3 regions of the Bacillus sp. FSL K6-6540 genome follow, and region 3 is predicted to be linked to each of the others. Evidence: predicted binding sites of a transcription regulator. Region 3 holds the regulator's gene; each other region holds the start of a gene.
The links. Region 3 encodes LexA, which represses DNA repair genes until DNA is damaged. Its sites were predicted from a motif close to CGAACATATGTTCG; they were not measured.
Positions count from the first base shown of each region.

Region 1: dinB (damage-inducible protein DinB) is a predicted target of LexA. The motif match lies at 1,858-1,871, and genes of this name have one in related genera.
Region 2: MHH82_RS27150 (SPL family radical SAM protein) is a predicted target of LexA. The motif match lies at 1,308-1,321, and genes of this name have one in related genera.

Region 1 covers NZ_JBBOXH010000002.1:1,442,347-1,445,629, reverse strand. Annotated here, with positions in the region: gene MHH82_RS39815 (MMPL family transporter) at 1-1,289, opposite strand, end outside; gene MHH82_RS39810 (MarR family transcriptional regulator) at 1,286-1,744, opposite strand; gene dinB (damage-inducible protein DinB) at 1,913-2,431, shown strand; gene MHH82_RS39800 (amino acid permease) at 2,603-3,283, shown strand, end outside.
Region 2 covers NZ_JBBOXH010000001.1:6,059,494-6,062,776, forward strand. Annotated here, with positions in the region: gene ligD (non-homologous end-joining DNA ligase) at 1-196, shown strand, start outside; gene MHH82_RS27150 (SPL family radical SAM protein) at 179-1,252, opposite strand; gene MHH82_RS27155 (TetR/AcrR family transcriptional regulator) at 1,481-2,062, shown strand; gene MHH82_RS27160 (serine hydrolase domain-containing protein) at 2,107-3,177, shown strand; gene MHH82_RS27165 (YitT family protein) at 3,237-3,283, opposite strand, start outside.
Region 3 covers NZ_JBBOXH010000001.1:2,732,623-2,735,905, forward strand. Annotated here, with positions in the region: gene MHH82_RS12235 (stalk domain-containing protein) at 1-59, shown strand, start outside; gene MHH82_RS12240 (RNA polymerase sigma factor) at 201-737, shown strand; gene MHH82_RS12245 (hypothetical protein) at 730-1,536, shown strand; gene lexA (transcriptional repressor LexA) at 1,605-2,231, opposite strand; gene MHH82_RS12255 (LysM peptidoglycan-binding domain-containing protein) at 2,407-2,778, shown strand; gene MHH82_RS12260 (DUF896 domain-containing protein) at 3,069-3,275, shown strand.

The DNA.
Region 1 (3,283 bases), on a different contig from region 3:
TAGGGAATTGTATCAGCTGTTGTAAGATCTTTGTCTCCTTTTACGACAACATTGATCGGGAACGCTTTTCCTTCCCCGAATCCATCCTTAATGGCCTCGAGAGCTTTTATAGATTTATAATCGCTGCTGATTTCCGCAGTTGAGTCGAATGAAATCTGGTCATCATAGGTCAAGATGAACGGAAGCGTAATCACCACCGTGATGACAATGAACAGAAACGGACGCGCAACGGAGTGTCTGCCGAGAAACGCCCATAGTTTGTTATCACTGTGTGACAGCACTTTCTTAGAAGGCCAGAATAATTTTTCACCCAGCGTCACCATAAATAATGGCAGCAGTGTGTAGAGGATGATCATTAAAATTCCCACACCGACTGCTACCCCTACTGCGGATTGGAAAATCGCAAACTTCGCAAATCCTAAGGCGGAAAATCCGATTAATACCGCGAATCCGCTGATAAATAAGGTTTTTCCCCCTGTGCGGTAAGCGATAAGCGCCGCTTCTTTTTTATCATGCCCGTTTGCCAATTCTTCACGGAATCGTGTAAGAAGCAGTATGCAGTAATCTGTTCCAATGCCGAACAGGATCGCGACTAAGAAGGTTTGCGTAAACGTCGAGATTGGAAAATCAACATTGTATACAAGGATGCCCAGTATGGATTGACTGATCAGATAAGAAAAACCGACAACCACAATCGGGATAAAAGGCGTCACAACAGATCGGAACACGATCAACAGTAAACCGATGATCAGGCAGACTGTGATCACTTCCGTTTTCTTAAGCCCTTCCTCTGAGCTGTGAGCGAAATCCTGGTTGATAAGGGAAGCTCCCGTAATATATGCCGTCAAATCATCAGGAACGATTTGATAAATCTCGTCCGCAATTTTTTCCGCCTTTTTATCAGAACCTGTAATCGTGACAGGCATGAGAACGGTTTTCTTGTCTTTCGACATCAACTGGTCTTTGACTTCTTTTTCCGCTGACAGAGGAGATGTTACCTCTTCTACACCGTCGATCTTTTTGATTTTATCGATCATTATCCGGAGCTGATTCTCTGTTTCTTTCTTTAAAGCGTTGTCTAATGTAAAGACAACACTGATCGAATTATTGTCTTCTCCCGCTTGTTTTAAAATGGCGTTTGCCCTTTCTGAAACAGCATCAGCGGGAAGCTGGGCCTGCCCCTTTTGATTGGCCAGCTCCGTTAAGTTCGGAGAAAACAAACTCAAAACGACGGTAAGTGCTAATACTATGGCTGCAATTGCCCACTTGAATTTGATGATTGCTCTCATTCGGCAGAATCTCCTCCTTTAAATTTGCTTTTTAAAATGGTGAATATCTCGATGATGGAATGTAAGTGTTCCTCATCTATATCATCGATCAGCGGTTTGAGCGCGTTAAAGATGGCAGAATCTAATTCTTCTAGTATGTGTTCACCACTGGGTGTAATGTTAATAAGCTTAGAGCGCCTATCACTTTTTTCCGGACAGTCGCCCCATTGAACCAATCCCTTTTCGAGCAGCTTTTTCAGTCTGTTAGAGATCGCGCTCTTATGTACATTTTGGTACATGGCCAGGCTGCCGGGAGATGTTGGGCCCTTGACTTTTAAAATTTTCAACAGGTCTGCCTGTTCCCTTGAGATATGCTTGAAGACATCCTGATTGATTTCACGATGCACAAATTCTGTCCCTTCAAGCAGGACTTCCACAAACAGGTTTATCGCCTGACATAGCTTTTGTTCATTCAATATCTTCCCCTCCTCATTATAGTTTACCCCGCTAAACTTTATGTTCAATGTCAATTAGTTTATTCCCCTAAACTATATATGTCAACAAATTTTATTCACGAGCACTCTACATAAGAACGCACGTTCGTGTATAATAGAAGCTATACACACGAAAGGGGGAATTTTAACATGTCAGATTTTGCATTCAAATTGTATGAATATAACGTCTGGGCCAATCAACAAATATTCAACCGATTAAAAGAGCTTCCAAAAGAGGTATACCATCAAGAAATTCAAAGCGTGTTTCCGTCAATATCCCATGTATTGTCTCATGTTTATCTTTCTGATCTCGGCTGGATTGAAGTGTTTTCCGGCAAAAACTTGAGCGATGCTTTGGCTTTAGCTGAACAGCTTAAAGAACAGACAGAGGCTAAAGAAATAGAGGAAATGGAAGACCTTTTTCTGAGGTTATCCGAGCGCTATATACTATTTTTACAGCAAAAAGAACAGCTCAATAAGCCACTCCAGATTCAAAATCCCTCAAGCGGAATCATGGAAACAACTGTTTCCGAACTGCTTCCCCACGTTGTCAACCACGGGACATACCACCGCGGCAATATCACAGCAATGCTGCGGCAGGCAGGCTACGCATCCGCACCGACAGATTACGGGCTCTACCTGTTTATGAAAAAAACTGAAAAAGCATAAAAAAGCGGCTCCCTAAATGGAGCCGCTTTTTTCGGGAAATAGTCCAAATCACATTAAAATTCTTTTCATCAATCCTTTTTTAGTAAAAAAGATAGAAATTTTAGTGTTATAATAATCATTAAAAATAGATTGCTGACTCAATAAACAATTTTCAATGGAGGAACACATAAAGTGACAGACGACATGACGAAAGACAATATAAATCAGCAAACGTTGCAGAGAGGCTTGAAAAACAGGCATATCCAGCTCATCGCCATCGGCGGAGCCATTGGGACAGGCTTATTTCTCGGCTCGGGCAAATCGATTCATTTTGCCGGACCTTCGATTTTATTTGCTTATATGATCACAGGGATCATTTGCTTTTTAATTATGAGATCGCTGGGTGAACTGCTGTTATCAAACTTGAACTATCACTCTTTTGTGGATTTTGTACAAGACTACCTAGGCGATATGGCAGCATTTATCACCGGCTGGACATATTGGTTCTGCTGGATTTCCATTGCGATGGCTGATCTGACAGCAGTCGGGCTCTACACTCAATATTGGCTCCCGGGTGTGCCGCAATGGGTGCCCGGCTTGATCGCTCTTATTATTTTACTGATTATGAACCTAGCGACAGTCAAGCTTTTTGGAGAATTAGAATTTTGGTTTGCTTTGATTAAAGTCATTGCCATTTTGGCGTTAATCGTCATTGGCCTTGTGATGATTTTCAAAGGCTTTTCCACTAGCTCAGGAGTGTCCAGCTTCACAAACCTCTGGAGCCACGGAGGCCTGTTCCCGAATGGCATGCACGGGTTTATCCTCTCGTTCCAGATGGTTGTGTTTGCTTTTGTCGGCATTGAGCTTGTCGGG
Region 2 (3,283 bases), 3.3 Mb from region 3:
CGGGACCGTCTCCACGCCGCTCACGTGGGACGAAGTCCGCCAGGACGTTTCTCCCACGGAGTTTCACCTGCTGAACATCGAAGAACGGCTGAGGGAAAAGGGCGACCTGCTGCAGACCCTGCCGCCCCAACCGATCGAGAATGTCATCCGGCATCTGAAGCCAAAGGGTAAGGCAGCGTCAAAAAGGAAAGGATAGCTGCTCAACAGCAGGAGTAAGCTCCTCTCCGGAAACCGGGGCCGCCGGTTGAGGAAGCTTCCTTGGACGTACAGGAGCAGCCCATTCCCTCGCAGGGTGATCGTTGGTACCTTCATCCGATGTATCGTTCTCCGAGGCTGCAATCGGTCCGGACCGGTTGACGGCAGCAGGTGCCCCCATGGTCAATCCGCTCAGCCCATATTCGTTCAACAGCCTGGACGCCATCGCCTTGACGGAACGAACGTAATGCTCTTCCGCATAAGCGCCTTGCCCATATAACTCGCGGTAGGATTGAACCACCTCGGGGAAGTGGTGTTTCAGCGTTTCGAGGTACCATTTCTTCACGTCGCGCGACAGTCTCAGCAAGGAGATCATCGCAAAGGAAACGCCTCTTTCCTTTGCCTGGGACAAGAGCTCCTTCAGTTCCGGCTCCTCGTCCGTCAAAAAGGGCAGCACAGGCGCCACAAACAAGCCTGTTCTAATGCCAGCAGCCGATAATCTGTGGATCGCATCAAGCCTGGCCTCCGGATGAGGCGATGCCGGCTCCAGCTTCCGGATGACGTCCCCGCTCAGCGTGTTGAGACTTATGTTGACGGACACGTTCTCCATCCGGGTCAAGATATCCAAATCCCTCAATACGAGCGGAGAACGCGTCGTAATGCTGGTAGAAATGCGGTATTTAGCGAGCAGCTTCAGACATTCCCGCGTAAGGGTCTCCTTGCCCTCGATCGGCTGGTACGGGTCGGTTGCCGTTCCGATCGTCACCTGTCCGATCGATCTCCGCATCGCTTCAATATCATAGTTAAACTTCCTCGCCGCGCTCGACAGCTGCTTCTCCAGCGCTTCCGCCGCATTCGACTTCATAAAAATATGGTGCTGGAACTCGTCTTCCGCTCCCATCCCGATAAACGATTGAAATGCGCGGGCATAGCAAAAGCTGCAGCCATGTCCGCAACCTCGATACGGATTGATGGACCAATCGAAGGGCATCCGCTCTTCCTTCACTCGGTTTAATGTTTGCTTGGTGGTTATGCGTTCATATTGCGTACGAGCCATTCCGTTTCCTCCTCCCTGGATCTGCCATGCTCTATATCATTATTCTTTATTTTAACAAACATATGTTCCTATTATAAGTGGTTTTTACTGGATTTACAAATCCTGATTCCATGAATGCTTCATGATGACCGGATTGAAATCGGTCCAATTACTCTTTATAATCAATATATATCAAGTGATATATATTGATCGTTCTACATATGAATAACCTAAGGAGCTGTAGACATCATGGCACCAAAAACGAAGTTTACCAAACAAGATATCGTGCTAGCCGCATTCGACATTGCCAAAACGGATGGCATCGAGTCCATTACGATCCGAAAAGTAGCCGAACGTCTCGGCAGCTCCATCGCGCCGATCTATGTCAATTTCAACGACGTCCAGGAACTGCTTCAGCAGGTCGTCGAAAGAGCCTTCCATGTGGCCAGAGGAATGATCATGGAGCAGCAATCCGGACAGCCGTTCCGGGATATCGGCATGGCAAGTCTCCGCTTTGCCAAGGAATATCCCGTGCTTTATCGGGACCTCATGATGAAAGACAATCCCCATATGAAGAATACGCCGGAACAACTGGACGAAGTTATCGGATTGATGAGGCAGGATCCGGAGCTCGCGGGATTTTCGGATCAGGAGCTGCAATCTATTTTATTGAACATGCAGGTGTTTCAGACAGGTCTCTGCGTCATGGTGGCAAACGATCTGTTCACGAAGAACGTGGATGACGAGCAGATGATGAATATGATGGACGAAGCCGCTGAAGCGTTCATACGTGCTGCGCGTGCCCGGAAACATGAGGGAAACGGAATCTAAACTGAAGGAAAGAAAAATTACGATTCATGGGAGGTAGAACGGCAATGGGAACAATCCTGAAGCAAGCGGTTCTGGATGCATGTGTGACTCAAATCGCCAATAAAAGAAATGTGTTTAGCACAGTGATGTGCGTCGAGGACCAGGAGCGGTCATTGTCCATAGTCGGCAGCGGAGGTGATATGCAGCCTGACGCCCGCTATTTCATTGCCAGCGTGACCAAGTTGTACGTGACTGCCGTACTCTTGAAATTACGCGCCGAGCGGCGGCTCGAGCTCCATGATCCCATTGGCAAGCACCTGCCCGAAGAGATTATGACCGGGCTCCACAGGTTTAAGAACCGGGATTACGGCGAAGAAATCACCGTTCAGCATTTGATGTCCAATACGTCCGGCATCCCGGACTATTTCTCGGGAACCGTCTTCTCGAATCTGATCGCCGGGAAGGATCGAGCTTGGAGCCTGGACCAAGTCCTGGCCGCGGCCAAAAGGAAAACGCCTAAATTCAAACCGGGACAGCAGAAAAAAGCCCAATATTCCGACACCAACTATCGGCTGCTTGGCCAAATCATCGAGAATATCAAGGGCGAATCCATTCAGGCCGTATTCCAGGAATACATCTTCGACAAGCTCAAGCTGACGCAAACCTATTTTTATCATGACCCGGAGGATGCGTCCCCCGTTCCGTTCCATTACAAGCAGAAGCGACTGGACCTTCCCTTGTATATGGCATCAGTCGGTGCGGAGGGCGGGATCGTCTCCACGGCAAGGGAAACGATGACGTTTTTGCGATCCTTTTTTAACGGGGATTTGTTTCCGCTGGGTGATTTGAGGGAGCTCCAGAGGCAGTGGAACTTCCTGTTTGCTCCCGGCCCCTTCTTCTATGGCATCGGCATTTCAAGACAGCCGCTATCTCCTTTCAGTCTGGGACGCGGACTCATCGGCCACTGGGGCCAATCCGGGGCATTTGCCTTCCATCACCCGGAGTCGGGCCTCTATTTCACCGGAACCGTGAACCAGGCCGTCGGTCAATCCGCCGCCGTCCAGGCCATGTCGCGAATCATTCGTCATTATGTGCGCGAGAAGAAGGCGCTGCGCCTGCAAGCCGATACTCTTTAAACAAAAAATGGCTCCACCCGCGCTAACTCTCGCACCGGGTGGAGCCTGAAATGATTGTATTAATGGATTGCCTTTTTCTTAAAGCGGCCGCCCTTCACATCATGGA
Region 3 (3,283 bases):
AATTTCAGAAAGATATAACAGGGGATGACACTATATTCCTGACAGGTACATATAAATAATTCTTTTACAGAATCAGTTCAGTCACGCACTAATATTAGTCCATAAAGAATCTTCCCTTACCTACGGGAGATTCTTTTTTATTTTACGAAAAAAGGAACCTTTGCTCGCTTCCATGACTCTAATTAGATGAGGTGAATCGGTTGGAGCTCGAATACTTAAAGCAGATGACGGTCATGGACAGCCAGACGCTGGATAAAATCATGAATGAATATGGAAACGATGTGTGGAATTATGCGTATTTTTTGACCAAACAGCATGCCTTGGCAGACGATATTGCACAAGAAGCCTTTATTAAGGCCTATTACGGCATACATACCTTTCGCGGTCAGGCGACGCTGAAAACGTGGCTGCTAACGATCACGCGACATACGGCGTTCCGGTACAAACAGGCTTTTTTCTTTCGGAAAGTCATCCTTAAAGACAAGCTTATCGTCAGTTCATCAAGCCAGTCAGCGGAAGCGGAATATTTGGACGAGCAGTATACGGATGAAATATGGGCAATAATTATGACTTTGCCGAGCAAGCTTAGGGAAGTATTGGTCCTGGACCTATACTATGAAATGCCGATGCATGAGATTGCGGAGCTGCTTCATATTGCGACAGGCACCGTAAAATCAAGATTGCATCGGGCCAGGAAAAGAGTGCAAAACCTAATGAAGGAGAAGAACGATGAATGAGGATAAACCAGGCTGGTACAACCGGGCGAAAAAAGCTCCCTTTACAGATGAAAAGTTCACTTCCGAAATGAAAAAAAACGTGCATAGGTCCGTGATTTTCACCGACAGCAAACCTAAACGTCGAAAGTACTTACAAGTTGGATTAGCTGGCGGGTTCATGCTTCTGATTATTTTATTTGCCTTTCAATTGCCTTATGGCAGGGACGAACAACAGAGAGCAGGGACTATGCCCCCTACTAAGGAGGAGACAATCCGGGCACAAGGCGTAACGGATGAAGGACGGTTAAACGTTATTGCAGTTGGACAGGAAAAAATAACGACATTGGGTGCACCGAGCTGCTTCGGTATCGAAACGGATCGGTCGTTTACCGGAAACTACAGCGTGCAGTATAGTACTAACCAAGTTACAAATGAAGTCACTACGCTGGAGGGGCTTACATTTATTCAACCGACATCTGCTCCAGTTGATATGATTCGCTTGCCGTTTCAAGATGCCGATGTATTTATACTGGCACCGCAATATAGGGACTGTCATGGCATACAAATCTATGCGTTCGCCGTAGAGCATGAAACGGGTAATGCCGTGCAGCTTCGATTTCAGGATGAGTCCTTGGTATCCTACTTTTCGTATTATAGACCAGGTACGGCTCCCGAGGTGAAGGAGAATAAGCTTGTTCTGCAGTCTACGGAGGGACCGGGAGGCGAAGGTTCGCCGGATTATGTTTCTGAAAGAATGTATCAATTAGATCTTAGGCAAAATGCGTTGGTTCTAGTGTTGCGTAAGACCGGAACGTTCTAGTGCATGTCCTAAAAAAGAGGTTACCATCCAAATAAGGAAGGTAACCTCTTATTCATAATTCTATGGAATTAGTGTACGTCCCTGAAGAGACCGATCACTTTCCCGAGAATCGTAACATGGTTCAAGCGCAGCGGCTCATAGGTAGGATTCTCCGGCTGCAATCGTACATGATCCTTCTCCTTATAGAAGGTCTTCACGGTTGCTTCATCTTCTTCTGTCATTGCAACGACAATGTCACCATTGTCCGCGGTTTGCTGCTGGCGAACGATGACGTAGTCACCGCTGTGAATACCGGCTTCAATCATACTGTCGCCGACTACGGACAACATGAACACTTTATCGTCGCCCACGTAATGCTGAGGGAGCGGGAAATAGTCTTCAATGTTCTCCATGGCCGTAATCGGCACGCCTGCTGTGACTTTCCCGACGACAGGCACTCTGGCTATGGTGTGCGTAAACAGATTCGCGCTCTCGGATTCTTCTTGGCCAAGCAGCTCGATCGCTCTTGGTTTCGTAGGGTCACGGCGGATCAGGCCTTTCTTCTCCAAACGGTCCAGATGACCATGGACCGTAGAACTGGAAGCTAGTCCGACAGCCTCGCCGATTTCCCGGACAGAAGGCGGGTAACCCTTGCTACGAACTTCGTTGCGGATAAACTCTAAGATCGCCAGCTGGCGGCTGGATATTTTCGACATGCCGTATCAACCCCATTTAGTAACGTTTGGGAAAATTATAACATAGAACTACCGTTCGTACAAACATAAGTTCTAAAATAAAATAGAACAAATGTTCTTTTGGGTATTGAATCAAACAAGTGTTCGTGTTAAGATGAATCCATAAGAGAACACTTGTTTGGGAGATGATGATTCCATGTTGAAATACAGTACATACCGCAGCATTTATGAGAACGTTCCGGTGGTAACAGAACAATCATCGAAGAATTGGGGCATTTACTTGAAATCGAAGATAGCTTCGATCCCTTTGAATAAACTGTTGTTCACCCTGCTAATTGTGGCCATCTTTTGGACAGGTGCATATTCCGTTTTTGCCGGTGGGACAGAGAAGCCGACTGGAGAGAAGCAGGTGATCGTTCAATATGGCGATAGCTTGTGGCGAATTGCTTCCCTTCACAAACCTGCGGATATGGATACACGCGTATATCTGGATAGCATACGAAGAATGAACGGATTGAAGGGTCCGGACATACAGGCTGGGGAAGTGCTGTCATTGCCGGTTTGGTGATTTGACGTTGCTTCAACCAATAGGCATTCATACTCCATATAATCACCACATACGGCTGGTTACTTCCTGTTTAATGACACATCATATTCTGCTTGTCAGATTGAATCATTTACGCGTAATAGCGCGTTTACAATAGATAACTATAGATTTCCTCCCCATAGACGGTATTCGTTTATGCGCATCATATATTCCTATTTGTTCTGAGAAGAGTTTGCAAGGGCTCAGTTGCCTTGACAAGCTCTTTTTCACATGTTTAAGTTATACATGATATCGAAATTGGAGGAGAAGTCATGGACATCGATACTTTGGTAGAACGCATCAATGTATTAGCAAGAAAGAAGAAGAATGAAGGGCTGACCGAGGAGGAGCTCAAAGAACGGGCCGAGCTTCGGGAAATATACCTTAACAATATTCGCAGTAACTTTAGACAACAGCTGGAATCGATTGAATGGGTTGATGAAAACGAACAAAAAGGCGGCCCGCGATTAAAGCACTAGTCGATAAC